2 regions of the Rothia sp. HMSC072B03 genome follow, and region 2 is predicted to be linked to the other one. Evidence: predicted binding sites of a transcription regulator. Region 2 holds the regulator's gene; the other holds the start of a gene.
What was found. Region 2 encodes LexA, which represses DNA repair genes until DNA is damaged. Its sites were predicted from a motif close to TCGAACANNTGTTCGA; they were not measured.

Region 1: ruvA (Holliday junction branch migration protein RuvA) is a predicted target of LexA. The motif match lies at 7,935-7,950, and genes of this name have one in related genera.

What each region holds. Positions count from the first base shown of each region.
Region 1 is NZ_KV797970.1:513,955-529,069, reverse strand. Features, by position in the region: gene HMPREF2630_RS08735 (potassium channel family protein) at 1-891, shown strand, start outside; gene HMPREF2630_RS08730 (hypothetical protein) at 1,272-1,841, shown strand; gene HMPREF2630_RS08725 (HIT family protein) at 1,988-2,560, shown strand; gene HMPREF2630_RS08720 (hypothetical protein) at 2,723-3,856, shown strand; gene HMPREF2630_RS08715 (Mur ligase family protein) at 3,956-5,239, shown strand; gene HMPREF2630_RS08710 (type 1 glutamine amidotransferase) at 5,239-6,006, shown strand; gene HMPREF2630_RS08705 (YebC/PmpR family DNA-binding transcriptional regulator) at 6,154-6,912, shown strand; gene ruvC (crossover junction endodeoxyribonuclease RuvC) at 7,192-7,848, shown strand; gene ruvA (Holliday junction branch migration protein RuvA) at 8,072-8,692, shown strand; gene ruvB (Holliday junction branch migration DNA helicase RuvB) at 8,892-9,878, shown strand; gene yajC (preprotein translocase subunit YajC) at 10,183-10,557, shown strand; gene secD (protein translocase subunit SecD) at 10,668-12,371, shown strand; gene secF (protein translocase subunit SecF) at 12,374-13,522, shown strand; gene HMPREF2630_RS08670 (RelA/SpoT family protein) at 13,786-15,115, shown strand, end outside.
Region 2 is NZ_KV797963.1:20,056-35,170, forward strand. Features, by position in the region: gene HMPREF2630_RS00275 (TrmH family RNA methyltransferase) at 49-963, opposite strand; gene rplT (50S ribosomal protein L20) at 1,165-1,545, opposite strand; gene rpmI (50S ribosomal protein L35) at 1,660-1,854, opposite strand; gene infC (translation initiation factor IF-3) at 2,053-2,778, opposite strand; gene HMPREF2630_RS00295 (DUF1844 domain-containing protein) at 3,047-3,469, shown strand; gene HMPREF2630_RS00300 (HisA/HisF-related TIM barrel protein) at 3,630-4,412, opposite strand; gene HMPREF2630_RS00305 (type 1 glutamine amidotransferase family protein) at 4,412-5,152, opposite strand; gene HMPREF2630_RS00310 (LysM peptidoglycan-binding domain-containing protein) at 5,244-5,816, opposite strand; gene lexA (transcriptional repressor LexA) at 6,537-7,199, shown strand; gene HMPREF2630_RS00320 (ATP-dependent DNA helicase) at 7,439-9,511, opposite strand; gene hflX (GTPase HflX) at 9,524-11,203, opposite strand; gene HMPREF2630_RS00330 (class I SAM-dependent methyltransferase) at 11,402-12,025, shown strand; gene dapF (diaminopimelate epimerase) at 12,191-13,126, opposite strand; gene miaA (tRNA (adenosine(37)-N6)-dimethylallyltransferase MiaA) at 13,224-14,144, opposite strand; gene miaB (tRNA (N6-isopentenyl adenosine(37)-C2)-methylthiotransferase MiaB) at 14,230-15,115, opposite strand, start outside.

The DNA of each region.
Region 1 (15,115 bases), on a different contig from region 2:
ATCATTCAGATGATCCTGTGGGGCCTATTCGCCGCCGACTACTGCATTCGCCTGTACTTGGCGCCGCGGCGACTCTACTTCATCACGCATAACCTGATGAACCTGGCGATTGTGCTGCTGCCCGCGTGGCGTATTGTCAGCTTCCTCTCCATGATTTATATGACCGCCAACCGCCAATATAAGAGGCTCTCAGAGCTGGCGGTGAAGCTCTTCGGATACACCGCGATCTTCATCATCATGTTTGCCCTGTCGATCTATTCGGTGGAGTCCTCCGAGCCGGGCGCGATGATTCGTGACCTGCCCACCGCCTACTGGTGGATGTTCACGACCCTCGCCACGGTCGGCTACGGAGACGTTTACCCGGTCACCGGTATCGGCAGGGTCATCGCCGTGATCGTCATGCTGTACGGCGGGGGCTTGGTCGCGGTTGCTACCGGTGCGCTCGCGAGCTGGATTATCGAGAAAATCGGGGGAGTGGAGGAGCAAGAGCACCCCGCCACCAAAGCTGACGTGGACGACCTTCGCCTGGAGATTGCGGAGCTTCGGGCGCTACTGGCCCGCGAGTATGCACGTCGCGATAACCCGGCCTACACGCTTCGGGAGGTGGTGGACGAGGACGGTATTCACCCGGTACCCGCGGCGACGGATGCGCCCGCCGCTGGTTGGGGTGGCGGTTCGGGAGCTGAAGACCCGAGTGAAGAGTGGGCTGGATTCAGTCGCCGGGTTGCGGCTGACCGCGCTGACTCTGGTGCCGAGGCCGGTCGTGCCACCGGCAGCGAGGTTGCGGTGCGCGAGGATGCGTCCGAGCAGGAGCCCGTGGCCCTGCTGGAGGAAACCCGCCAGACCTTCACGATTATTCGTGAGAAGTTCTCATTCCGTTCCCGCAAGTAGCTTCGGGAGGCCCTGTTTCGAGGGGTTTGGGAGGGTACGAGCAGGTGCTCCCCTCAAAACGTATCGAAGCACCTTGAACGCACTTAATCCAACGGTAAGCAACATTTAATTTACAGCGCATCAAACCCTCATTGTGGCCGCGAGACACCCCGGATGGTTAGCTCGAAACTATTCCCCAAAAAGTCAAAACGTGAGGAAACTATCACTCAAGATGCCTAGTAGGTCTACACAATAGGTCACCACTGCGGATACACTATCTACGTGCTGGCGTACGAAGACACCCTGTAGCCCGCGTGCTACGGGGTGTTGTTTTATGTTCGTTTCGTTCCGGCATGCACTCACAACTCTCACTCAAACACTCATATCAATGGGAGCAATCCGTGGCTTCTAAAACCACTCTGGGCGTGCTGGCTCTGACCGGTGCGCTCACCCTGGGCATGTGCGCCTCCGCAACGGCCGGCGCTTCTAGCTCATCGAATGGTGCATTCCTGGCCGCCCGAACGGTCACCGTCGATGACGCCTCGTTCGCCTCCGCTCGTGCCACCCCGTCCGGCGCGGCAACCTCGGAAATTCAGATTATCTCCGAGGTTCCCTCCTCCAGTTCCGAGACCTACGTTCCGCGCGATGACGCATCGCAGACGGAGAGCACATGGCTGCAGCTCGGTGATACCGAGAACTACGTGGCTGCCGTGGTGCGCGGCAATAAGATCACCGTGACCTACCACCTCAACTATGAAGAGATGGCCACGGTCGTCTGGGTCGGAACCTTCGAGGCCGGTCAGGGGGATTACAGCTGGACCTCGGTCGGCGACCGCCGAACGATGGACAGCAACCCGCTGGCATCTTCGGAATCCGAAAAGGAATTTGCGGTGCGCGACGGCATGCTGACCTTCTCTCTCACCTTCCGCGGTGAGACTCGCACGGTGCAGCTGACGAAGTTCGAGGGCTAGGGCCCGTAGCGTTGAGGGGCGCCGGTTTCGTTCTTGTGGACGGGACCGGTGCCCCTTTTAGCTTCTGCCGCGGGGCCTCTGCCGACCCATGCTGCCGACCCGTGGACGCCCCTGGTAGGAACGTGAAAACGCTATAGAATGGGACTATGAGCGAGAACACGACCCCCGAGACCGCCGCACCCTCGGTGCAGGATTCCTTCGAGCTACCCGGCGCACCCGACCAGTTCCAGCGCCTGTGGACCCCGCACCGCACCGCCTACGTGAGCGGCGGGCAGAAGGACTACACCGAAAAGACCTGCCCGTTCTGCACCGCCCCCGGCCGCAGCGACGAGGAGTCTCTAATCGTGCACCGCGGCGAGCACGCCTTCGTGATTCTCAACCTCTACCCGTACAACCCCGGGCACCTGCTCGTGTGCCCGTACCGCCACATTCCCTTCTACGACGATGCGACCGAGGCGGAAACCCTTGAGATTGCGCAGCTGACCCAGCTCGCCATGAAGGTTCTGCGCGAGGTTTCGCACAACGACGGCTTCAACATTGGTATTAACCAGGGCAAGGTGGGCGGCGCGGGAATTGCCGACCATCTGCACCAGCACATTCTGCCGCGGTGGAGCGGCGATACCAATTTCCTGCCGATTATTGCCCAGACCAAAACCATGTCGCGCACCCTGGACGACATGCGTTCGGCGCTCGCGGAGGGGTTCGCCCGCCTGAGCTAGGCCGGCATGCTTGAGGTAGGGCGGCCCAACCTTTCTAGGCTCTTTTCTACGCCCTCGGGCTCGCGGCGCTTTGAGAGCGTTCTTTCGCGGCGCCCCGCCGGGCCGGCTCTTTGCCGCTCTGCAGCGCTTCTCGGGCCGTTCAAACCGCTAGAGTTGATAGTCATGGATTACCCCAATCTGCTTGAGAACGCCTTCCTCGAGAACACCCTCGACGGTGCCGAGGCCTGCCCCACCGAACCTGCCGCCGGCGTTGGCGGCGAAACCGCTCCGCGCGCCCTCGTGTGGCGGCAGCTGCGCTGGGTGGACCGCCGCCCCGTACTCGAGCTAGAGGACATCAAGGCCGAACCGGGCCAACCCGGACCGAACGGGGCCGGCCCCGCGGAAGCCGAATTGCCAGCGCGCCCCGCGGGCCGACGCCTCCGGGTGCCGCTAACCCCCGGGGCTTACCTGGGTCTGCGCGTGGCCCTCGACGCATCCGGCGCGCCGTACCGCTTCTGCTCCGGCTACACGACCGGCTCAACCGACCCCGGCACCCCCGGAACCCGCCGTCACCCGTGCCCCGAGGCCGCCCGCATCGACCGGGGCCAGCAGTGCCCCCGATGCGCCGCCCGCGACGAATTCATCGCCCTGCACAGCGCGCACCTTTACCCCGGAACGCTCACCGACTCCATGCGCGCCTACGCCATGCTGGAGCACCGCCTCTACATCGCCACGTTCCCAGACGGTACCCACAAGGTCGGCACGAGCTCCCTGACCTCAACCCCGCGACGCCTCGACGAGCAGGCCGTCGCCACGGTCACCTACATTGCGCTTGCCCCGGACGGGCTGACCATACGCCGCGCCGAGGATGCCGTGACCGCCCTCGCCGGAATCGGCCAGGTCAAACAGGTGGCGAGCAAGTACCGCGCCTGGACGCATCCGCTCCCGGGTGCTCAGCTGCGCGCCGCCCACGAGGATGCGGTGGCCCGCGCCCGCGCCGCCCTCACCGAGTTCCTGGCGAGGGAGCCCGACCTGCAGCTATCCGCCCTGGACGAGCCGTGGGTTCCCTCCCTGGCGATGAACCGCCCGTACGCGGCCCTGCGCGCGCGCAACCCGGAACCGCTCGCACCGTGCGACTCGACGTTGGACGGTAGTACGGCCGGGTTCTTCTGCACGGGTGCGGCGGGCCAGTTTGTGAGCGCCCACGTGGGCGATCCCGACGCCGCGTTCCTCGTCAACACCGCCGAGTGGCGCAACCTGCTGGTGGTTCCCGACCGGGGATTCACGCGGGTGAGGGTGCAGGGCTCGCTCTTCTAAAGTCGCCCGCCCGGCAGGGTTCAAACCCGCCGCGGTCCGTTTTGGCTTGAGCGAACGCCCCCGCCGCACCCTTCAGCGGCACCGTGCGCGTGTACTAAAATGGTAAGCATGTCCAAACCCCTCATTCGCCTTCTGGGTCAGGGCGTGCGCTACGCGACTAAGCTTCGCGGTGGCGGCTCCGCGTTCCCCGGCCTCGTCATGGAAAAATTGCACCCGCAGTTCGTAGCCGAAGAGCTCGCGAAGCTGCCCTACGGCGTGGTCGTCGTCTCCGGCACGAACGGTAAGACCACCACCACGAAGATGGCCGTTCAGCTGCTCGAAGCGCAGGGCCTGAAGGTCTTCACCAACCGCACCGGCTCCAACTTTGTGCGCGGTGTGGCCGCCGCCCTGCTGGGTGAGATGACCCTCACCGGCAAGCTTGAGGCCGACATCGCCGTGCTGGAGCTCGACGAGGCGCACGCCGTGCACTTCGTCAAGGCCGTCAAGCCCGACTATGCGCTACTGCTGAACGTTCTGCGCGACCAGCTGGACCGCTTCGGCGAGATTGACACGACCCGCCGCATGCTCGCGACCGTGGCCGCCGCAACCACCAACACCGTGGTGCTCAACCGCGAGGACCCGCGCATCCGCTCCCTCGCCGAGAACGTGCAGCCGGGCGTGAAGGTCAACTACTACGGCCTGGCCGAGTCCCTTCGCTCGTACTTCCCCTCGGATGATGAGATGCGCGGCGGCACTGTCGCGAAGCAGTCTCTGCCCAATGCCGACGTTACCCTCACCGCCTTCTCCGGCACCTCCGCAACCTTCGATGTGGCGGGTGTGGAGCGAGTCGGTGAGATTAACCTGTACGGCATTTACAACATCTTCAACGCGGCTGGCGCTATGGCCCTGACCCGCGCCGTCATGGGCGAGAAGCTCGATGAAGATAAGCTCATCGCAGAGTTGGCGAAGATTACTCCCGCCTTCGGTCGCGGTGAGACCCTGAACGTGAACGGCCGCCCGCTGCAGCTGCTGCTCGTGAAGAACCCCAGCGGCTTCCGCCTGTCCCTGGCCAGCGCGAACGCTGACGACTACGCCACCATGATTACGATTAATGACCAGTACGCTGACGGTCGTGACGTGTCTTGGCTGTGGGATGTTGACTTCGACGGCCTGCGCGGCACCGGCGTGCAGATGGTCTCGGGCGTGCGCGCCTGGGATATGGCGCTACGCCTGGAGCACGACGGCGTGAAGGTCGGCGAGGTCGACGAGAACCTGGCCGATGCGCTCAAGCAGTTCATCGCCTCCAGCGGGGATGCGCCCATGCGTATCTTCTGCACCTACACCGCCATGCTGGCCCTGCGCGAGGAGCTGGCAAAGATTACCGACGTTGAGAAGGTCTCATAATGACGGCAACCCACACTTTTGAGGGCACCCCGGCGCCCGGCCCGAACAACGGCAAGACGCTGCGCATCGTGCAGCTCTACCCGCTGGATATGAACATCTACGGTGACTGGGGCAACACCCTGGCGCTGGCCCGCCGCGCGCAGGCACACGGCTTCGACGTGCAGATTCTGGACCACAACCCCGGCCAGCCCTTCCCCGAGGATGTTGACATCATCCTCGGCGGCGGCGGCCAGGACTCCGGCCAGTCCGTGATTCAGGACGACCTGCACGCCATCGGCGGCACCCTGCGCTCGCTGGCCGAGGACGGCGTGCCCATGCTCGTCATCTGCGGCCTGTACCAGCTGTTCGGCAAGGAATTCCGCACCCGTGAGGGCGAGGTGCTCAAGGGCATCAACATCTTCGATGCGCACACGGTCGGCGGCGACGAACGCCTGATTGGCAACATCGTGGAGGAGTCCGAAGAGTTCGGCACCGTCATCGGTTTTGAGAACCACTCGGGCCTGACCTACCTGGGTTCCGGATGCACCCCGCTGGCTACCGTGACCAAGGGCGAGGGCAACAACGTGACGGACTCTTACGAGGGTGCACGCGTGCACAACGTCATCGGCACCTACCTGCACGGCTCGCTGCTGCCGAAGAACCCGAAGATTGCGGACTACCTGATTGAGCAGGCCGCAATTCGTCGCTTCGGCGAGTTCACTCCGAACGCGATTGACGACTCGCTGGTGGAGAAGGCGCGCGCCTCGGCCGCGTCTCGCCCCCGCTAGCGGTTCACTGACGTGCTATTCCGGGCGCTGGCGTGCACTCTAAGAGGTGGTGTGCGCCTCCGCTACGGTATAGTTGATTGAGTTATAGTACAGTGCGCGGGGCGTTTCGCCGTGCCCGCGCAGAGGTTTTGACTAAGGGAGATACGAATGTCGGGTCACTCTAAATGGGCGACTACTAAGCACAAGAAGGCCGCTATCGACGCCAAGCGCGCGAAGGCTTTCGCGAAGTTCATTAAGGCTATTGAGGTTGCGGCACGTATGGGTGGCGCCGATATCGCCGGTAACCCCGCTCTTGACCTTGCTGTGTCGAAGGCGAAGAAGAACTCCGTCCCCAACGACAACATCGACCGCGCTATCAAGCGTGGCGCCGGCCTGACCGGTGAGACCATCGACTACACCGAAATCATGTACGAGGCACGCGGCCCGCAGGGTACCGCCCTGTACATCGAGTGTCTGACCGATAACCGTAACCGTGCAGCGTCTGAGGTTCGCCTGGCCGTGACCCGTAACGGCGGCACCATGGCTGACCAGGGTTCGGTTGCGTTCCTGTTCGAGCGCAAGGGCGTTGCTGAGGTCACCAAGACTGACGGCCTGACCGAGGACGACGTTCTGATGGCTGTTCTGGATGCCGGCGCCGAAGAGGTCCTGGACGAGGGCGATATCTTCACCGTCATCTCCGCACCTACCGACCTGCCCGAGATTCGTAAGGCTCTGGACGAGGCCGGCCTGGAGTACAACAACGACGACCCGGTCTTCCGCCCGACCATGCAGGTCGACCTGGACGCCGAGGGCGCCAAGAAGTTCCTGAAGCTGGCAGACGCCATCGAGGAACTGGACGACGTGCAGAACGTCTACTCGAACGCTAACGTCTCTGACGAGGTTGCTGCTCAGCTGGAAGCCGAGTAGTCACCGCCCGAGCGCGCCACTTCTGAGCGTGCACTGAAGCCACTTCCCGGCCGGCCCACCGCGCGTGGACCCGGCGGGAGGTGGCTTTTGAACGTTATGCCGGTCGGCGCCCGGCCTAAACGCCCGGCCGTGCTCCGGCTGGCGGCCCCGCGAACTGCGGTATCGCAGACTTTACCCCGCGAAGGCTCCGCGAAGACCCAGTGAAGACCCCGCGAACTTTGGAAAGCGAACTGTGGAAGGAAAGCACACGTGAACGCTGCATCCGCCGCGCGCGATAGCATGCGCGAAAACCATACGGTCGCCGCCGTGGACCGCGTGCCGGGGGCGACCCGCATCATGGGCGTGGACCCCGGCCTCACGCGCTGCGGCTTCTCAATGCTCGACATGACCGCCGACCGTAAGGCGCACTTCGTGAACGTGGGCGTGGCGGGTACCGACCCGGCCCGCACGCTGGACCAGCGCATCCTCTGGATTTTCAACGCGGCCTCGCACTGGCTGGACACCTACCGGCCCGACGCCCTAGCGATTGAGCGCGTCTTTGCGCAGGAGCAGGTGAACACGGTGATTGGTACGGCGCACGCCTCGGGCGCGGTGATTTCTGCCGCGGCGATGCGCGGCGTGCCGGTGTTCTTCCATACGCCCTCCGAGGTGAAGGCGGCGGTGACCGGTAGTGGCCGCGCGGATAAGGCCTCGGTGGGTCGCATGGTGACCCGCATTCTGGGCTTGAACGCCATGCCGAAGCCCGCGGACGCGGCCGACGCGCTGGCCATCGCCATCTGTCACGGCTGGCGCGGCGGCGGCATCGGCTCAGGTATTAACATGTCGGCGCAGACGCAGACGCACCAGGGATCGCGGCCCGCGAAGGCTCGCCGTGCGGGTTCGCTGACCCCCGCGCAGCGCGCCTGGATGGAGGCGGAGGCTAAGGCCCGCCGCTAGGGGTGCCGACTCGTTACCCTTCGAGCAAACCCCTTCGAACGTACCGGGAGCTGGATTCGCTAAAGAATTCGAATATCCCTTGATTTCAGAAGAAATATTCTAATATACTGATAGTATCTTCCCGTGGCATACCCGCCGGCCCCGATGCGCGCCGGCGGCACAGCAGGCCGCGGGGGAGTGCAGTATCGTTCGCCCCGGCGCGGGGCATTGAAAGGTGGAGAGAATGATTGCATCACTGACCGGCCGCGTGGCCCAGGTGGGGCTTGACCACGCGGTGATTGACGTTAATGGTTTCGGCATGCTGGTGCACGCCACCGCACGCACTCTCTCCAAGCTGCGCACGGGGGAGGAGGCCACCGTGCTGACCACCATGATCGTGCGCGAGGAATCCATGACCCTCTACGGTTTTTCGGAACCGGCCGAGCGTGAGGTCTTTGACATGATGCTCTCGGTCTCGGGCATCGGCCCTCGCATCGCCCTGGCGGTGCTGAGCGTGCACACCGCCGCGGAGGTGGAGCGAGCCGTGGCCACCGGTGACGACAAGGCCTTCACGAAGGTTCCGGGCATCGGCCCGAAGGGTGCCCGCCGCATCGTGCTGGAGCTTGCCGGCAAGCTGATTCTGAGCGACGGCCAGACCGACGAGCTGCCGCTGAGCCAGGGCATCGTGTGGAAGCCGCAGGTGCTGGATGCGTTGACCTCCCTGGGCTGGAGCGAGAAGGACGCCTCCGCCGCCATCGACGCGTACGTGAAGCACAATCCCTCCGCCGAGAGCGAGCCGGTGGGCGTGGCTCTGCGCGGTGTGCTCGCATCCCTGGGTACGCAGAACACGGTGGGTCGCCACTAGGGCCGCTCGCCGAGCCCTTGGCTGACCCCGGCCGATTTTGGCGCGCCCGTTACCTCGCGCCTCATTCACTCCACGAAAGAAGAATTTTATGACCCAGAACCCCTACGATTCGCAGGCCGCGGTATCCCCGGTTTCCGGCGGGTATTTTCCCGGTCAGGTGCCCGGCGTCCCGGGTGCGCCCGCGCAGCGCCTGGTCGCAATGGAAGAAGAGCCCGAAGAGAAGATGATTGAGGCGGCCCTGCGCCCCAAGTCCCTGGACGACTTCGTGGGTCAGCGCCGCGTGCGCCAGCAGCTTTCCCTCGTGCTGGAGGCCTCGAAGATGCGCGGCCGCAGCGCCGATCACGTGCTGCTTTCGGGCCCTCCCGGCCTGGGTAAGACCACCCTGGCCATGATTATTGCGGCCGAGATGGACGCGCCCCTGCGCATCACCTCCGGCCCCGCGATTCAACATTCCGGGGATTTGGCGGCGATTCTGTCTTCGCTGACCCCCGGCGAGGTGCTGTTCCTCGACGAGATTCACCGCATGAGCCGCCCGGCCGAGGAAATGCTCTACATGGCGATGGAAGACTTCCGCGTGGACATCGTGGTGGGTAAGGGTGCCGGCGCGACCTCCATCCCGCTGGAGCTTCCGCAGTTTACCCTGGTGGGCGCAACAACCCGCGCGGGTCTGCTGCCCGGGCCTCTGCGCGACCGCTTTGGCTTTACCGGTCACCTGGAGTTCTACTCGGTTGAGGAGCTGGAGCTGGTGCTGCGCCGTAGCGCCGGCCTGATGGACATGCAGATTACCTCCGAGGGCTTCACCGAGATTGCGGGTCGCTCCCGCGGCACACCCCGTATCGCGAACCGCCTGCTGCGCCGCGTGCGCGACTGGGCCCTGGTGAACGGCGTGGACCGCATCAACGCGCGTGATGCCGCGACCGCCCTGGACATGTACGAGGTAGATTCGCGCGGCCTGGATCGCCTGGACCGCGCCGTGCTGGAATCGCTCATCCACAAGTTCGGCGGCGGGCCGGTTGGCCTGTCCACCCTCGCCATTGCGGTGGGGGAGGAGACCGAGACCGTGGAGACCGTGGCGGAGCCCTACCTGGTGCGCGAGGGCCTGATTGGTCGCACCCCGCGCGGTCGCGTGGCCCTGCCCGCGGCCTGGGAACACCTGGGTCTGGAGGCCCCCGAGATTCAGCTCTAGAGCCGCACCGGCCAAGACATACAGCAAGTAGCCCGTGGGAGGTATCGCCCCTCCCGCGGGCTCTTCTACGCGTTCGCAACAGCTCTTCTGCAGGCTCTGTCGGCGTCGCCAAGCCCTGCCGACGACATAAAATTACGCCACGGGCTGGACAAAACTCAGGTAAACCTCACAAAAACGCTGGTTCGGTGCGCTAAAGCTCCTGCTCTCGCGTAGGATGGATACGTACTGTATCTACGATTCCACGCCTTTTAGCACGCTCAACCCGCGCGGTGAGCGGTGCAGGTGCGGATGTGAAAGTGAGACCATGGATTTTAACCTCCTGATTATGATTGCCATGATGGCGTTCCTGGCATGGATGATGTTCTCCGCCCAGAAGCGTCAGCGTAAGCAGATGGAGGAACTGCGTGCAATGCAGCAGTCTCTCGTCCCCGGCACTCAGGTTATGACCGGTTCCGGCTTCTACGGCACCGTCGTCAGCACCGATTTCGATGACAATAAGATTCAGCTGGAGCTGGCTAAGGGCGTTGTTATCACCGTGGCGCTGAACGCAATTATGAGCGTTGTTGAGGACGAGGCCCCCGCCGCACCCCTGACCGAGGACGTCGAGCCGGCATCCGCGGAATCTCAGGTTCCCGCGGAAGGCGGCGTCTCCGAGGACTCCTCGAAGACCGCCCAGTAACTTAAGACCGAACGACCCGGCGCCGCGCACCCGGCGTCGGGTTTTCGCGTCCGCTAAGGAATCTGTAGAACACCAAATCTACACACGAAAATACTCATAGAAGGAACATTATGGCTAAGCGTTCACCGCTTGCAGCCGCGCGAGGGGCGCTCCTCTCGATGGTCCTGCTCATGGTTGTGATGGCTGCCGGCATCTTCGGCAGCACCTACTCGGGAGGCTCCTGGGCGCCGAAACTGGCCCTGGACCTCTCGGGTGGTACGCAGATGATTCTCTCCCCGAAGGTCAATGGATCATCGGACGGGAACGTTACCCAGGAGCAGCTGAACCAGGCGGTTGAGATTATTCGTCAGCGCGTTGACGGCGCCGGCGTGTCTGAGGCGGAGGTCACCACCTCCTTCGGCTCGGGTAACAACGTGGTCGTCTCGGTTCCCGGCACGATTAGCTCCGAGACCCGTCAGCTGATTCAGGCATCCGCAAATATGACGTTCCGCCCGGTCCTGGTGGCCGGTGAAGGCGCCGCGGTTGCCGAGGGATCCCGCACCGCGGACGACAAGCTACCCAAGCCGACCGCCGAGCCGACCGACGGTTCGGACCGCAACTGGATTACCGCCGACCTGTACAAGCAGTACGAGGCGAAGGACTGCACCGCGGCCCGCAACGAGGACACGGATAGCGCCGACCCGACCAAGCCGATGGTGGCCTGCTCCGCCGACGGCAAGGAGAAGTACATCCTGGGTCCCGTGGAGCTGAACGGTAGCGATATTTCTACCGCGAGCCACACCCAGGAGACCAGCGGCCAGGGCGTAACCACCGGTCGCTGGGCTGTGACCATTCAGTTCAACGATGCCGCCCGCGAAAAGTTCCAGAACATCACCTCCCGCCTGAACGCGATTCGCGCCCAGAACTCTTCTGATGCGCGTGCTCGCTTCGCGATTATGCTGGACGGCAAGGTGCTGTCCGCCCCGATTTCGCAGGCCGTGATTTCTGACGGTAAGCCGCAGATTACCGGTAACTTCACCGAGCAGGAGGCGAAAGCTCTCGCCGACCAGCTCAAGTATGGCGCCCTGCCGATTAGCTTCACGATCCAGTCGGAGCAGCAGATTTCTGCAACCCTGGGTTCGGAGCAGCTGCGCGTGGGTCTGCTGACCGGCCTGATCGGTCTGCTGCTGGTGTTCATCTACTCGCTGTTCCAGTACCGCCTGCTGGGCTTCGTGACGATTGCGTCGCTGGTGGTTGCCGGCATCATTTCGTACGAGGCGATCGCCCTGCTGGGTTGGGCCCTGAACTACCGCCTGTCCCTGGCCGGTGTGGCCGGTCTGATCGTGGCGATTGGTGCGACGGCCGACTCGTTCATCGTGTACTTTGAGCGTATTCGTGATGAGATTCGTGCGGGCCGCACGATTCCCTCGGCCGTGAACCACGGTTGGAAGCGCGCATCCCGCACGATTCTGGCCTCGAAGGCCGTGAACCTGCTGGCCGCCGTGGTGCTGTACGTGGTGTCTGTGGGTTCGGTGAAGGGCTTCGCGTTCACGCTGGGCCTGACCGCAATCGCCGACCTTCTGGTGGTGTACCTGTTCACCCACCCGGCGCTGACCCTGCTGGCGAACACCCGCTACTTCGGCGAGGGTCACCGCCACTCGGGCCTGTCGCCTGAGTCGCTGGGTTCCACGCCGCTGTACCGCGGTGCCGGTCGCATCCGCACCCCGGAGGAGAAGCAGCTGAGCATCGCCGAGCGTCGCCGTGCGGAACGTGCGGCTGAGGAGTCGGCCTCCGACGACGCTGCTTCCGCTTCGGACGAGAAGAAGGAGAGCTAGGCATGGCTACCGATGTGAAACCTAATGCTTTTGCCCGCTTCGGTAACGACCTGCACTCGGGCGCCCGCTCATACCCCTTCGTGGGTAAGCGCCGCCTGTGGCTGGCCCTGGCCGCGCTGCTGATGGCCGTCTCGGTTCTGATTCCGGCGGTTGGCGGAGGCTTCAACCTGGGTATTGACTTCCGCGGCGGTTCGGAGTTCGTGGTCTCGAAGACCGCGCACGTCGATGTCGCAACCGGCGAGCGCGTCATTCACGAGAAGGCGAAGGATGCCTCCGAGGTTCACGTGACCAATATTGCGCCGGGCACGATTCGCGCGCAGATGAGCAAGCTCAGCGACGACGAGACCCTGCAGGTGAAGAAGGCCCTGCAGGAGGCGTACGGTGTCTCTGAGAATGACGTGACCTCCTCGTTCGTGGGCCCGACCTGGGGTGCGGATGTGACTCGACAGGCCTTCTGGGGCCTCGTGGTGTTCGTGATCCTGGCCCTGGTGGGTATGGCCTTCTACTTCCGCACCTGGAAGATGTCGCTGGCCTCTATCGCGGGCCTGTTCTTCACCGTGGTGGTGACGGTCGGCCTGTACGCCGCGTTCGGCTTTGAGATTACTCCGAGTGCAATTATCGGCTTCCTGACGATTCTGAGCTACTCGCTGTACGACTCGGTGGTGGTGTTCGACAAGATCCGTGAGAACACGGACGGCGTGCTGGAACGCCGCGACACGACCTTCGCCGAGCAGATTAACCTGGCCGTGAACCAGACCCTGGTCCGCTCGATTAACACCGCAATCGTGGGTGTTCTGCCGGTGGGCGCGATCCTGTTCATTGGCGCGTTCATGCTGGGTGCGGGTACGCTGCAGGATCTGTCGCTGTCGCTGTTCGTGGGTATTCTGGTGGGCATGTTCGGTACGCTGTTCGTGTCCGCCCCGCTGTATGCGACGCTCCGCCTGGGTGAGGCTAAGATTCGTGAGCACACCGCGAAGGTTGAGAACGGCGACTTCAAGGACGACGAGGAGGCTGAGGAGTCTGACTCTGAGGGCTCCGAAGACTCTGGCAATGAGGGCTCCGAGGATTCCGCGGAGGCGCCCGCCAAGAAGTCGGTCAAGAAGTCGGCCCGCGCGACGATTGAGATTCATCGCGTGAACGTAAGCGAGTAGCCCGCGTTCTCGCCGATGCTGGGGGAGTCGATACCGAAAGGTGTCGGCTCCCCTTTAGCGTGCCTGGTTTAGCCTGCCCGGGCGTGTGCGGTTGGGGCGTGTCAAAACGCCGCATAGTTTGGTGCCTTCCGGGCCGCTGGGTACGATAAGAGTAGAAGAAGCTGTGCGCCCGCGTGTGAGCCAGCCAACCGGCCCGGTGGTAGCTTTCAACGATGAGGAACCCGAGCGTGCGGCTGATTATCGTGAGCCCGAAGGAGCCTGGAATGAGTGCAGAACCTGCCGTGAACGCCAACGCTGAGACCCCCGCGCCGAACGAGGTTGCCCAGGTGAAGCCCTCCCAGCCTGCGCCGAATCGGGCTGACGCTAACCGAGCCGCGGCTGACCAGAACACCGCAGCGCATCCTGCTGCGGAAGCCGAGGACAAGCCCGCGGTTCGCCCCGCCGGCCCGATTCCCCTGCCCGAGCCGGATGCATCCGTCGCGAAGAAGCACCGCGGCTCGCACCGCGTTATGGCCGCCGGTGGACGCAGGCCGAACCGCCTGGTCTTTGGCGGCCGCACCACCATGCAAACCTCCGACGCGAACGGCGAAACGATTCACTTCTCGCCCATGATCGCGCCGGTCGTGCGCGCGGTGCGCCGCTACCACCCCGACGAGGATATCCGCGTGCTGCAGCGCGCCTACGAGGTGGCGAACCACTACCACGAGGGCCAGAAGCGTAAGAGCGGCGACCCGTACATCACGCACCCGGTGGCGGTGACCGCGATTCTTGCGGAGATGGGCGCGACCGGCCCCGTGCTCGCCGCCGGCCTGCTGCACGACACGGTGGAAGACACCGACTACACGATGGAGCAGCTCACCGAGGATTTCGGCGAGGAAGTCGCCTACCTGGTCGACGGCGTGACCAAGCTGGATAAGATGACGTACGGTGAGAACGCCTCCATCGAGACGATTCGTAAGCTCGTGCTGTCCATGAGCAAGGACATCCGCGTGCTGCTCATTAAGCTTGCCGACCGCCTGCACAACGCCCGCACCTGGCGTTTCGTGCCGCAGGCTTCCGCCGCGAAGAAGGCAGAAGAGACCCTGAAGATTTACGCGCCGCTCGCGCACCGCCTGGGCCTGAACACGATCAAGTGGGAGCTGGAGGACCTGTCCTTCGCCGCCATGAGCCCGGAAATTTACGCCGAAATGGTGCGCATGGTCGGCGAACGCACCCCCGCGCTCGAAAAGTTCCTGAATGAGGCGCGCACCAAGATTACGGAGCGTCTGAAAGAGGTTGGCATTGAGGCGACCGTGACCGGCCGCCCGAAGCACTACTACTCGATTCATCAGAAGATGAAGACGAAGGGCCGCAGCTTCGACGAGATTAACGACATTCTCGCGGTGCGCATCATGGTCGAGGAAGAGGCGGAATGCTACACCGTGCTCGGCCACGTGCTGTCCCTGTGGCCGTCGATGACCGGCCGTTTCAAGGACTACATTAAGAACCCGAAGAACAACAACTACCAGTCGCTGCACCTGACCGTGTACGGCCCGGGTAACCTGCCGCTTGAGATTCAGATCCGCACCTACAAGATGCACGAAGAGGCTGAGT
Region 2 (15,115 bases):
AACACAGCTCGCCGGGAGAGTACACCACGGGATGATGGGCTTACGGTATTAGCCCAGAGCGTTCGAGCGTTGTGCCATCGCCGAGGCGTACAGGCAGACCGCCGCGGCGGTACCCACATTCAGGGACTCCGCCGAGCCGTACACCGGCACAGCCACTCGCATCGTAGCGGCAGCCTTCTCTTCAGCGTTCAAGCCCTGCGCCTCATTCCCGAAAAGCCACATCGTCGGCTTAGAAAGATCAAAATTACCCTTCACGCCGGAGGGGGCGCTCGCCTCCACACCGGCACGACGAGCCGCAGTGTACTCACTCAGCTCCTGCAGATCCACCGCACCGTAGCCGTCAGCAGCCAGCACCGCGGTCCCCTGAGACTTCACATCCTCCGCGAAATCCTCCAGCTGCACGCCCTGAATAATCGGCACATGGAACAGCGAACCCGCGGTGGAACGCACCGTCTTCGGGTTGTACAAATCCACCGAGCCCTTGGTGGTAATCACAAGATCGGCGCCGGCGGCATCAGCCACACGCAGGATCGTGCCCGCATTACCCGGATCCTGCACACGAGACAGCACAGCAATCAACTTCGGGTTCAACGCGCCCTCACCCCAGAGCAGCGAGAAGGAAGCATCCACCATAAAGGAAACCGCAATAATACCCTGCGGGCTCACCGAATCAGCCATGGCCGCCAACACCTCTTCGGTCACCACTCGCATGAAAACGCGGCGGCCCTCCTCGGGGGTGGGGGTGCCGTACACCTGCTCCAGCAACTCGGCAATATCCTCATGACGGTCGAACGCGGCCTCCGTAACGTACACGGCGTCCAGGATGGGGCTCTTCAGGTGCGCTTTCAGGGCCTCGCGCACAGCCTGCGGGCCTTCCACCAGGAACTGGCCCTTCTTCGTGCGAGCAGCGCGGGTACGCAGCTTCGCAATATCGCGCACACGATCTGCCTGCGGGTTGGACATCACAACGGGGGTACTAATACGTTCAAAAAAGTTCACTCTTAAAGGGTACAGGCAAAGGCACACCCAAAAACGCAGAACAGTCACAACCCCAGGTACGCAGAAAGCGGCCGCCCACACTCAAAAGTGCAGACGGCCGCTCACGACGCTTAAGCATCCTACCCCGAACCTAGATCTTCGAGGTAAGAACACAACCTAGGCTAATTAAGCCTTGGGAGCCGAGGTGTCCTCGGGCAGGTTGTTCTTAGCAATCTCAACCAGTGCGTTGAAGGCAGCGGGCTCGTTAACAGCCAGCTCAGCCAGCATACGGCGGTCAACCTCAACACCAGCAGCCTTCAGGCCCTGGATGAAGCGGTTGTAGGTCAGGCCCTGTGCGCGGGAAGCAGCGTTGATACGCTGAATCCACAGGCGACGGAAGTCACCCTTCTTCTTACGACGGTGGTCGTAGCTGTAAACCAGCGAGTGAGTGACCTGCTCCTTAGCCTTACGGTACAGGCGAGAACGCTGACCGCGGTAGCCGGATGCACGATCGAGAATAGTACGGCGCTTCTTGTGCGCGTTAACCGCGCGCTTCACACGTGCCACGTGTGTCTCCTTCGTCTTATGTCCTGAACAGCTCACATATCACGCTGAACAGGAGCGAGTCTTTAATCAGTACGCACCACTATCGGTGCGCCAGGTGCAGAGAGTAAGCGTTGCTTACTTACCCAGCATCTTCTTGACAACCTTTGCCTGGCCGCCGGTAACGATCTGGTCAGAAGCCAGACGACGGGTCAGACGAGAGGACTTGTGCTCCAGGTAGTGGCGGCGGTTCGCCTGCTGGCGCTTAACCTTGCCGCTACCGGTGAGCTTGAAGCGCTTCTTAGCACCAGAGTGGGTCTTCTGCTTCGGCATAGCTGCCGTTCTCCTTACATTCATCCCCCGCCACAGTGGCGGGGTAGCTTAGTGGGGTTGCGTACGCGAACGCATCAGCCCCAAGGACCAAAGGTGAGGCACCCCTCGCGAGGTGCCTCGGAACCGGCACCGGGTGAACCCGCAACACCCACCGAGCGGTGGAGGCGCGTGCCCATCCTAAAGTGACGACCCGGTTCCCTACTCGGCGGAAGCCTGTGCCTTCAGCTCGGCAGGCATAGCGTCTGCCAGAGAATTAGTTACGGGCTTCGCCTTGGTCGTGTCAATACGCTCGCGACCCTTGCGACCGCCGGCGCCCTGCTCACGGCGAGCCTCTGCCTTACCGCGAAGCGGAGCCAGAACCATCACCATGTTGCGGCCATCCTGACGGGGGCGAGACTCAACGGTGCTCACCTCGGCCAGCTCAGCCGCCAGACGCTCCAGCAGGCGCACACCCATCTCGGGGCGCTGCTGCTCACGACCACGGAACTGAATCATTGCCTTGACCTTGTCACCACCGGAAAGGAAACGACGAGCGTGTCCAACCTTGGTTTCGTAGTCGTGGGTATCAATCTTCAGGCGGAAACGGATCTCCTTCAGAACGGCATTAGCCTGCTTCTTGCGGGATTCACGAGCCTTGATTGCGGCTTCGTACTTGTACTTGCCGTAATCCATGAGCTTGCACACGGGCGGCTTCGCGTTCGGGGCAACCTCGACCAGGTCGAGTTCGGCGTCCTCAGCCAGGCGCAGAGCGTCCTTCAGAGGGACAACGCCTACCTGCTCGCCACCGGGGCCGACGAGTCGGACCTCGGGAACGCGGATACGATCGTTAATGCGTGGTTCGCTAATGACTAGCTCCTGTGCTCTGTGGGTTTCCCCGTGAATACTATCCGTTGCGGGCGCTAAAAAGCCCCCGCAGTTACACAAGCGGAGGCACAAACCAGCGTACGCCGAAATCGGCGGACGAACCCGTTCACCTCAAAACTCGCAAACAAACGCCTGCGGCGGTCAACCGGGTGGGAGGCATGCTCCACTTGCAAACTGCCTACAACCATACCGCAGAATCCCCGACAGACGCAAGGAAATAGACGCAAAACACCATAAAAATTGCGGGGGCTCCCCCAGAAAGTCCACAGAAGCACCCACTCTTAAGGACGCATTTACCGAAATAAACGAAATGTGAGATTCTAGGGTTATGAGCACTGAAAACAATAACTTCCGCTTTACCGCGGGAGAAGAAACCCCCGTCCACGGCCACACCGAGCTCACCGAGGAGCAGGTCGAGGCCGTTAATGAGCAGCTGCGCGATATTGCAGACGTTCCCGCCATCGAAATCATTAGCTCCGCGGCCATCCACATGATGAGCGCCGCAGCCGTCAAGTGCGGCCTGGCCTCCGACGAGAACGCAGACGATCTCAAGGACCTCGATGAAGCGCGCAAGCTCATCACCGCCCTGGCGGGCCTGGTCACCGCTGCCGCCCCCGAAATCGGTTCCCAGCACGCAGCACCCCTGCGCGATGGCCTGCGCACCCTGCAGTTGGCATTCCGTGAGGCTTCCCCCTTCCCGGACGAGCCCGGCAAGGGCCCCGGCGAGAAGCTGACCGGCCCGGTGTACTAAACCGATCTCTCGAACCGGCCGGCCTACCATGTCGCCCCCAATCTATTCACGGTAAAGCCCCGTCTCCCTCGGTTGAAGGAGGCGGGGCTTTACCGTATGTATTCTGCATATATTCTGCGCGGACTGGCGGGAGCCGACAGCCTTATTAGAAAGGAGAGATTTAGCGGGAGCCAGCGGCCTCGAGTGCCTGCTCAAAGCTAAAGTTCCCCACGTATAGCGCCTTGCCCAGCACCACGCCCTCCAATCCGTAAGGCACCATGGCGCGCAGCTTCTCAAGGTCCGCCAGCGACGCCACGCCACCGGACGCCACCACCCGACAGACGGTCTGGGCCAGCACCTCATCGAGCAGTTCCGCGCCGGGACCAGCCAGCGAGCCATCCTTACTCACATCGGTGACGATATAGCGACGCACGCCCACGCTTTCTAGCCAGGCCAGCGCCTCCGCCACCTCGGGGCCCGACCAGTCGGTTCCGCGAGCCACCGTCACCCAACCCCGCTCGGGGTCGTAACGGGCGTCGAGCCCCAGGGCTAGAAGATCAGAATCGGCGTAACGAGCCAGAGTGCCTTCAAGCCAGGCAGAATCCGCCAGCGCCGCGCTGGTCACGTTCACGCGGTCCGGGTTGAGACTCAGGGCTCGCTCCAGGCTCTCAGCATTACGCACACCGCCACTGACCTGAATACGAACCGGGGCAGAGCTCCGGGCGCTCTCGGCACGGACGGCGGCGGCAACCTCCGCCAGAACATCCGTATTCGTACCGCGGCCAAAGGCTAGGTCAAGATCAACCAGATGAATCCAGCGGGCGCCAGCCTTCACCCAGGTGAGCGCCGCCTTGACCGGATCGAGACGCTGCTCGCCACCGGACAGGGTGCCGCCCACAGGGCGTACCGCGTAGCCCTCGGAAATATCGACGGCCGGCAGAAGTTCGAGGATGGGTTTAGCCATTATGATTCCTCCCCACCGGTAGCGGATTCACCCGCGGCAGGCGACAGCCGGCCGGTCACCGCGAGGGACCCAACCCAGCGGCGCATAAATTCCGCACCCAGCTCACCGGATACGACCGGGCAGAACTGCACAGCGGTCAGCGGGCCGTTCTCCACCGCGGCAATATAGGGAGGTTCGGTTGCCGTCCAGCTCACCGCGGGAGGAGCGATATAGTCAATGCTCTGGTCAAAGACCCACTCAAAAACACCGTGCTCGGACTTGAAACGGGCCTCGCCCTCAATATCTTTGAGCAGTCGACTGCCGGTCGAGGGGGACACCGCGGAGGAGCCGGGCACCAGGCCCCGGGTGGAAAGCTCCACGCTCTCGCCGGGCCACTCCCCCATACCCTGAACCTGCACGCTGCCCAGCTGCGGGTGGTTCACCGCGACGGATTCAAAAAGGCAGCTCAGGGCGGCACCGGCCGCGAGCACCGGACGGCCACCGGCCACGCGGCGCCCAATCACGCGCTCAGCGTCCTTGGCTTTTAGCTCGTCGAACGCCTCAAGGGAACCGGCAGGACCGGCAACCACCATGCCGTCAGCCTCGCGGAGCTGATGCGGGTCAGCGGTGACGATGACCTCCGCACCCGAATCCCGAAGAAGCTTTACCATGGCGCCGTGAGTTCCGGAATCTCCCAGAACGGCGACCACGGGGCGCGGTGAGGAGACCGCGTCCTGATGGGACTGAGAGGGTGTTGACATCGCGTGCTCCTTGAGTAGTGCGGTAGGCGGTTCGTAGCCGATTCATAATCCGCTGACGAGTGAGCCGAAGCTCTCGCCTCGACAGCTTTGCCTAGTGGCGCGGCTTGGGAACCTCGAGGCGCTGACCGGCGTCGACAGCGGTGCTCGTCAGCGAGTTCATCTCCATAATACGCACCACGGTATCACGGACATCACCGCCGGGGTTCACCGACTGGGCGATGTCCCACAGTGTCTCGCCGTGCTTAACGGTCACAGTGGCTTGGGTAGCCGATGCGTTCTCAACACGGGGGCCGAAGGAAGGGCCGAGGAAGGTAATGGCGCCCAGCACCACGAGCGCGGCCAGGGTCAGCAGAGGCAGCCCCTTGAAATTGCGCAGGGGGTTGAAGCGTTCCAGGCGAGACGATAGGGAGCGAAGACCCGAGATAGCGGAGGGCACAAGGCCCGCACGGCGGGAAGACGATTCCCTCCCCTGCCCGGAGAGGTGCGCCGAACCGGAGCGTTCATTCACCGGAGCGGAGGGGGCCACAGGCCGAGCAGCCGCCGCGGTGGGAGAGACACTGCGGACGGGCGCCGGAGAGGCAGAAGACTGAGGAGCGGATGCGCGACGGGAGGAGCCTCGAGCGATGCGCGCGGACTGCCGTGCGTGCGCGGGGTGAAGTACCACCAAACCTTCCGGAAGGGTAGCAGACGCAGAGGCACGGTGAGGGGCCAAAGAAACTGCGGTCATAATTGTGGTTCCTTTCTCTCAAGCTCACTCCCGCGGTAATCCGCCGGGGTGAACGGTGCCAGCTCTCTCGAGACTCGGCGGGTGAGTTGAGTGTGGTTGTTCGTTTTTCTGCCCGGGACCCGACACGTCGGGTCAAGGAACGTTCGGGGTTTTGTCTTGCAGACGCATTCCCCAGAACTCCCCTTCGGCATAAGGAAGGTCATTCGGTTTCTCGTTCGAATACTCTCGAACATTCGACAACCCCCTTCCAGACCCGCAAGGCAGAACGAGTATTCGAATTACATGGAGAATACCCCGTTTGCGCCCCGAAAATCGGGAGGGTTTTCCACTGTATCCGAATCCGTGTTCTAAAGTCTAGCAGATACATACTAAAAATTCCTCCGGTTTCGAAGAAAAAATCTAGTATATTTGTTTGAATTTGTCGGTAGAGTGTTCTACACTTGTGTCAAGAGATGTTCCACACGCTCGTGATGATTTCCATCATGGCGGGGCGTGACTCGCGACGGATCTAGAATCTAATCCACCCCTGACGAGATAAGGGGTATGTTTCACCTAAGCCGTGCGATATACGTCACCGTATGACGAACACGTGGACAACCCATCCGTGCTCCGCCGAAGGTACAGCAGCCTTCGGCGACACAGACCAAAGGAAGAGATATGGCAACAGCACCCCGCCCGGCGCTGACCGCGCGCCAGCAGAAGATTCTTGACGCGATCCGCACCGAGATTGAACAGAAGGGCTATCCGCCGTCCATGCGCCAGATTGGCGATATGGTGGGTCTTGCGTCTCTCTCTTCGGTCACCCATCAGCTTGGCCGACTCGAAAATATGGGCTACATTCGCCGCGATCCCAAGCTCCCGCGTGCCATCGAAGTGCTCGACGAAAACGGCGCCGGCATGCACACTCCCCTGCCTGAACTTCCGAACTTTGAGGTTGGCGAGGACGACCTCGTACCCGTCCCCCTCGTCGGTCGCATTGCCGCGGGCGGCCCCATCACCGCCGAGCAGTCTGTGGAAGATGTACTCGCCCTGCCGCGCCAGCTGGTCGGCAACGGCAAGCTCTTTATGCTCAAGGTCAAGGGCGATTCCATGATTGACGCCGCTATCTGCGATGGCGACTGGGTCGTCGTGCGTGAACAGCACACCGCCGACAACGGCGACATCGTGGCCGCCCTGCTGGACGATGAGGCCACCGTGAAGGTCTTCCGCCAGGTTGATGGCCACACCTGGCTCATGCCGCGCAACGCAAGCTACGAACCGATTATGGGTGACCGCGCCACCGTCATGGGCAAGGTTGTTTCGGTATTGCGTAGCCTCTAATCCCCGCTCTTCGCGAGAGCATCATGGGGTGCTATGCCTCCCGGCGCCAACGCCCCGATCTGGTAGCTACGTCCTTTGAGACTTCAGCGCTTCCAAAGCCCATAACGAACAAAGCCCCCGGCACTCGCAAGTTTGCGAGTGCCGGGGGCTTTTCTCTGACTCTACGGGGAAATAGCCCTGCGGGGAAAACGCGCCGCCCGCTCAATACACGATGGCCCGCTCAGCACACGGTAGACGGGCTACCTGTCGATGGATTCCGATAGACGGGCCAGCGCACCCACCACGGCCTGCTTATTCTGGGTGGGCCACATCGGCGGCATGGCCCTCATCAGGTAGCCGCCGTAGCGCTTCGTTGCGAGTCGCGAATCCAGAACCGCCACGACCCCGCGGTCATTCACCGAACGAATCAGGCGACCCGCGCCCTGCGCCATGCGGATAGCCGCGTGATGCGCAGAGACGGCCATGAACCCGTTACCGCGGTGACGGTTCACCGACTCCGTGCGGGCCTGCGCAATCGGATCGTCCGGTCGCGGGAACGGGATGCGATCCATCACCACCAGACGGCAGGAGTCTCCGGGGACGTCAACGCCCTGCCACAGGCTCATCGTGCCGAACAGGCACGAGTCAACATCCTCGCTAAACTCCTCCACCAGGGCCTTCAGCGAGGATTCACCCTGCAGAAGAATATTCAGATCGCTTTGCTCACGCATATACTCTGCGGCGCGCTCGGCTGCACGCTTCGAGGAGAACAGCCCCAGGGCACCTCCCTCGGACGCCTCGCACAGCTCGCGAAGTCGCTCCAGCTGGCCCTCGTGCACGCCAAATCCCGGGGGCTTCAGATCCCCGGCAACGTACATGATGCCCTGCTTGCGGTAGTCGAAGGGCGAACCCACATCGATGCTCGTCCAGCGGGGAGCCCCCTCCCCCTGCAAACCCAGGGCGCCGGCGGCCACATCGAAGGAATCGCCCACCGTCAGGGTCGCGCTCGTTAGGATTACGGTGCGGTCGGCAAACAGACCGTCGCGCAGCTGCAGGCCAACGCTCAGCGGGGCGATATTCAGGGTCGCCGGGTCGGTATCGGAGGCGGCCACGTAGCGGCCGTTCTCCCAGCCGCCCTGACGCGAAACCCACAGCACATCCTGCTCAGCCGAAGCCTCCAGGATGCGGTTGCTCACCTCGTGCACCTCCGAGACGCGGGAACGGGCCATCTGCAGGCCGGCGTCGGCCTCCTGGCCGTCCGGTTTCGTATCGGAGAGCGCGGCGCGGGCCGCATCGTTCACCGCGGATAGGGCCGTGAGCAGGCGACCGTCGAGGCCGTTGAGCAGCCCTTCGGGCAGGCCCTCCAGTGCGGTTTCCAGGGTTCCGGCGGCCATCTCCAGGGCCCCGGAATCGGCCTTAGAGTGTTTCTTCACGCCTCGAGCGGCGCGGCGAACCATCGCAACGGTCAGCGATCCGGAAACCGCACCGGTCACTCGGTCCACCAGCTCGTGGGCCTCGTCGATGATGACGGTCTCGTGCTCGGGCAGAACCTTCATACCCTCGAAAGCGTTAATGGCCAGCAGGGCGTGATTCGTGATGACGATATCTGCCTCGGCGGCACGACTACGCGCCATCTCGCTAAAGCACTCCTCCACCAGCGGGCAGCGGCGGCCCAGACATTCGGCCGCGCTCACCGAGACCTGAGCCCACGCGCGATCGGACACACCGGGCTTGAGCTCATCGCGGTCGCCGGTCTCCGTGCGGTCAGCCCACTCGCGCAGGCGCACGACTTCCTCGCCCACGCGGGAGGTCGAAGAAGGCATGTCGAAGAGGGCATCCTGTTCCTCTTCGGGGTAGCCGCCCTCAAGCTTGTGCAGGCACAGGTAGTTGTTGCGGCCCTTGAGCAGGGCCACCTGCGCCTGCGACTCCGGGCGCGGCTCCAGTGCTTGCAGAAGACGCGGAATATCGCGGTTCACGATCTGTGCCTGCAGGGCCAGGGTCGCGGTAGCCACCACGATAGGCTGGTCGGACTCCCCCACGCGAGCGAGAGCCGGAACCAGGTAGCCCAGAGACTTACCGGTGCCGGTGCCGGCCTGCACGAGCAGATGTCGTTGCAGTTCAAGGGCCTGCGCTACGTGCGCCGCCATCGTGCGCTGACCGTCACGTTTCTGCCCGCCCGTGGCCTCCACAACCTCGTCGAGCAGGTTCAGGGCATCCTTCGCACCGGGCAGGGTCTCAAGCTCCTGCCCGGTGAATCGGGTGCCCTCGGCTACGGGTACAGTCCCAGAGGCGTTTTTGGGCGCGCTAGTGCGTCCCGTCGTCTTCTGCGTCACGTTAATCGGTTCCTAGCGAGTCTCGGCGCTATCGGCCTCGGCGGTGAGGGCGCGGGCCTCGGCCAGCTCCTCTTCCAGAACCTCCAGCAGGTCACCCTCCAGCACGTACTCGGCCAGGTCCGAGGCGACGTCCTCGCGGACCAGTGCCGTCACGAAGGTGCCGTCCGATACGAAGTCGGTGCTCTTAATCTCTGCGTCCCACTCGTGCAGGCGCGAAATAATCTCGCCGTGGTTGTAGGGAATCAGCAGCTTGACCTCAATCGAGGGGCGCGGAATCGTGTCCGCAATCTTCTGCTTGAGCTCCTCGATGCCCTCGCCGGTGCGTGCCGATACGATGACGTGCTCGGGCTCGCGCTGGCGCATCCGCTCCAGCACGAAGGGGTCGGCCGCGTCGGCCTTGTTCAACACAATGATTTCGGGGATGTGGCGGGCGTCCACCTCGGCAAAGACCTCGCGGACGGCGCGAATCTGGCCCTCCGGGTCCGGGTGAGAGGCATCCACCACGTGCAGGATGACGTCGGCGTCGGCAACCTCCTCCAGGGTGGAGCGGAATGCCTCCACCAGCTGGGTCGGCAGCGAGCGCACGAAACCCACCGTGTCGGAGAGGGTGTAGCCGATGCCGTCGGGGGTCTGCGCCTTGCGCACGGTCGGGTCCAGGGTTGCGAACAGGGCGTTCTCCACGAGCACGCCCGCGTCGGTCAAACGGTTCAGCAGGGAGGACTTACCGGCGTTCGTGTAACCGGCAATAGCCACCGAGGGCACGCGGTTGCGGCGGCGGTTCAGGCGCTTCGTCTCACGCGCCGGCGCCATCGCGGCAATTTCACGCTTGAGCTTGGCCATGCGGGCGCGCAGGCGGCGGCGGTCCATCTCAATCTTGGTTTCACCGGGACCGCGCGAGCCGATACCCTCACCGGAGGCGGCACGGCCACCCGCCTGACGGGACAGGGAGGCGCCCCAACCGCGCAGACGCGGCAGCATGTACTCCAGCTGAGCCAGCTCAACCTGCGCCTTACCCTCGCGGGACTTAGCGTGCTGTGCAAAGATGTCGAGAATCAGGGCGGTGCGGTCGATGACCTTCACCTTGACGATATCCTCGAGGGCGCGGCGCTGGGAGGGAGCCAGCTCGGAGTCGACAATCACTGTGTCGGCGCCGGTGGCCTCCACGATGTCCTTGAGCTCCAGGGCCTTGCCGGAGCCGAGGAAGGTGCCCGGGTCCGGCTTGAGGCGGCGCTGAACCAGGCCGTCCAGCACCTCGGAGCCGGCGGTCTCGGCCAGCGCGGCCAGCTCACGCAGGGAGTTTTCGGCGTCCTCGACGGTGCCTTCGGTCCACAGGCCGGCCAGCACCACGCGTTCCAGGCGCAGCTGGCGGTACTCGACCTCGGTGACGTCCTCCAGCTCGGTGGAAAGGTTAGCTACTCGGCGCAGGGCGCGGCGCTCGGCGAGGTCTTCCTGATCTCCATCGAACTCGGAGTGCTCACGCTGAACATCGGAAATTTCACGCGCGCGGGTGTCGAGCACGCGGCGGCTACCGCGCGTCGGCGCGCTCTCGTGATGCGCGGTGCCCGCGGCATCGTAGGTGGTCAGTGAGGAGGCGGACTGGGAGCGGCCCAGAACGCGGTCCACGGTGCGGCGCAGCTGCTCGTCGCTCGGCAACTTCTCGGCCTCAGATACGGAATTATTCTTAGAAGTCATACGCCTTCCATTCTACCGCCGTTGCCCCGCTCGGGTAGGGGGTTTGGTCACCTGTGCGCTCAGGGCGTGCAGGCGGGCACAGCACCGTTCGGGCCAGGAACGCTGGGCCGTGCGGGCCAGGAGCGTCAGGCGGGATCGGGACGCCGTTCTGCCCCCCGGGAACCGGGCCGGTGCGGGCCTCCCGGTACACTGGATAGCATGAGCGAGCAGCATTACTTTTCTGAGACCCCCGAGACGGAGTTCAAGCCCCGCCCCGTGCAGGTGGAGCTGGCAGGCCGCAAGGTCACCGTCACCACCGCCAACGGCATTTTCAGCCCCTCCGGCATCGATAAGGGCACGGCCATCCTGCTTCAGGAGGCCCCCGAACCCCGCGGCGAGCGCCTCCTCGATATCGGTTGCGGTTGGGGCCCCATCACCCTGACCCTGGCGATGCTCGCCCCGCAGGCTCAGGTACACGCGGTGGACGTCAACTCCCGCTCTATCAGCCTGACCGAGCGCAACGCCGCCGCGCTCGGGCTGCCGAACGTCACCGTGGGAACCCCCGACTCGGTGGATCCCGAACTGCGCTTTGACACCATCTGGTCGAACCCGCCGATTCGCGTGGGCAAGGAGGTTCTGCACGAAATTCTGCTGACCTGGCTGCCGCGCCTGGCCCCGGAGGGGGACGCGTACCTGGTGGTGCAGAAGAACCTCGGCTCCGACTCGCTGCAGAAGTGGCTGGATGCGAAGCTGGAGGAGCTGTACCCCGGCGAGTTTGAGGTGTCGCGCTACGCAACGGCGAAGGGCTTCCGTATTCTGCTGGTGCACCGCCACGGGGCCTAAACCGCCCGGCGAAAGCCACCCGGCTAAAACCGCTCGGCGAATGTCGCCAACCGTTTAAGACATAGCGGCGGGTGTTTTCTGAAAGGATCTCAGAAAACACCCGCCGCTTTTCTATATCAAGTCTCTGCGCGCTCCGGTTCCGGGGCAGTACCTTAGCTCGTTCCCCTAGCGTAGCACCACGGTCGAAACCATCTGCGCCGGGCCGGCCAGCACCACGTGCTCGAGGTCGTCCGGGCCGAGCACGAAGGTGACGGCCAGGGTACCGCCGGGCACGTGCACGAGCCATTCGTCCGGCGCCTCCTCGCCGCCCCAGAACCGGGTGGCTGCGGCAGCCGCACAGGCGCCGGTACCGCAGGAGAGGGTCTCGCCCACACCGCGTTCGTGCACGCGCATCCGGATAGCGCCCACGTGGGTGCTGCCGTCATTTTCCAGCTCGACCGGCACCACGAATTCGACGTTCGTGCCATCTGCGGGTGCGGGGTTAACCTGCGGCTGGCTGTACAGGTCCAGGCCGTCCAGCTTGCCCTCGGAGCCGAGCATGACCACAGTGTGCGGATTGCCCATCGAGATGGACAGGCCGGCGCGCGGGGTCTTCAGGCCGCGGGCGGACACCAGGCAGTCCTCGCCTCCCTCGCGGGCGGCGTCACCGTGGATGAAGCTCCAGGGGCCCATGTCGACGGCGTAGCCTTCCTCGGTGCGGGCGACGGTCTTCACTCCGGCGCGGGTGGCAATCTGCACGGTCTGGCCGACCTCAAGCTCGATCAGGCCCTCGGTGCGCAGGTAGTCCACGAAGGCGCGCACGCCGTTGCCACACATCTCGGCGATGGAGCCGTCACCGTTGCGGTAGTCCATGAACCACACAGCGTCGGGGTATTCCTCGAGGAGCTTCTGGCCGCCGCGGGAAGAGGTGCTTCGGGCAGCGCGAATGAAGCCGTCCGCACCGATACCGAAGTGGCGGTCGCAGGCGCGGGCGACCAGGTCGGGGGTGAGGGCAATCTCTGACTTTTCATCCGTCACGAAGATGAAATCGTTGCCGGTGCCGTGACCCTTGGTGAGGGTCAATCCTGCCAGCTCGCCCCAGGTGGAGGGGTTCTCGCTCATATGCTGTCCTTAAACGTCGGGGGCCTGTCCGTCTATGATTTTACCGCGCCGACCGGTTCGAGGGGGTATCTGTTCGGCGGCGGCTCGTTATTGTGGCTTATCGGGTGCTTTCGCGGATGATGGCTTCCGCTTCATCGGCAAGGGTGGGTGAGAGCGCATCCAACCAGTGCACACGCTCATCTCCCCTGAACCAGGTCAGCTGGCGGCGCGCGAACTGGCGGGTGGCAATTGTCGTGTCCTCAATCGCCTGCTCCACGCCGTAGTCTTCGTCCTCAAGGGCGCGGGCAAACTGCGCGTAACCAATCGCGCGGGAGGCGGTCTTCCCCTCCTGCAATCCCTGCTCGTTCAGGGCACGCACCTCGTCCAGCAGGCCGCGCTCGTGCATGAGCTCCACGCGGCGGTGCAGACGCTCATGCAGCAGGACACGATCCATATCCAGACCAATCTGCACGCTCTCGGTCACGTACTCGCGCACCGGCATGAACGCAGAAAACGGGCGGCCCGTCACCTCGAACACCTCCAGGGCGCGAATGATGCGGCGCTCATCCTTCACGCGCGCAGCCGACTCAGGATCGACCTCCGCCAGGCGGGCGTGCAGGACCCCGATGCCCTCGGTGCGCGCCTGCTCCTCGAGGCGCTCGCGCACCCGCGCATCCGTGCCGGGAAACTCCAACTTATCCAGGGCGGCGCGCACATACAGGCCCGAACCGCCCACCAGAATCGGGTAGCGGCCACGGCCGCGAATCTGCTCAATCAGCTCGCGGCTGCGCTCCTGAAACTCCGCTACGGAGGCCTCGTCCCGCACGTCCATAATGTCCAGCAGGTGGTGCGGAACGCCTCGCATCTCCTCCGCGGTGACCTTCGCGGTGCCGATATCCATGCCCCGGTAGAACTGCATGGAGTCGGCGTTAATGCACTCACCGTTCAGGCGCAGAGCCAACTCAATCGCGAGCGCACTCTTACCGGTGCCGGTCGGGCCCACAATAGCGATAACGGGCAGAGTTTCGGAGATAGTCATGCGCCCCATTCTACCGGTTCCCACTGCCCCACTCGCGGTGAGGATGAGGACCCGAAGAACGGGGCGCACGACTCGCTATGAAAGATTAGGGGCGCAGGCCGATGGTAGGCATGCCCAGACCCACCGGCGCACCGGGAACCTGGGTGGTGCCGGTACCGCAGGAATCCGCCTGGGAGCGGTCCCACGCGTCGCCGGCGCGGGTGCGGCGCAGGCTGTACTGCTCGGCGGTCGGATCGGAAATCAGGTGGAAGGAGCCGGCCTCGGTAATCGGCACGGTCACCATGTCGCCGGGGCGGGGAGTCTCGCATCCCTCGGGCACCGAGAAGTGCACGAGGCGCTGGTCCGGGCCGCGACCCGAGAGGCGGTGGGTCTGCTCGGCCTTACGACCGGCCTCCGCCACGACCATCAGCTCAACGGTCTTGCCGAGCTGCTTGCGGTTTTCCTCGCCGGCGATGCGGTCCTGCAGGGCAATCAGGCGCTCGTAGCGTTCCTGCACGACCTCCTTCGGGATCTGGTTCTCCATGGTCGCCGCCGGGGTGCCGGGGCGAATCGAGTACTGGAAGGTGAACGCGGAGGAGAAACGAGCCTGCTCCACAACCTTCAGGGTCTCCTGGAAGTCCTCCTCGGTCTCGCCGGGGAAGCCCACAATGATGTCGGTGGTAATCACGGCGTTCGGGATGCGCTCGCGCACCTTCTCCAGAATGTTCAGGAACTTCTTGGAGCGGTAGGAACGGCGCATGTCCTTGAGCACCTTGTCGGAACCGGACTGCAGCGGCATGTGCAGCACGGGCATGACGTTCGGGGTTTCGGCCATCGCGTCGATCACGTCGTCGGTAAACATGGCCGGGTGCGGGGAGGTGAAACGCACGCGCTCCAGGCCCTCAATTTCACCGCAGGCGCGCAGTAGCTTGGAGAACGCCTGGCGGTCGCCGAACTCCACGCCGTAGGAGTTCACGTTCTGGCCCAGCAGG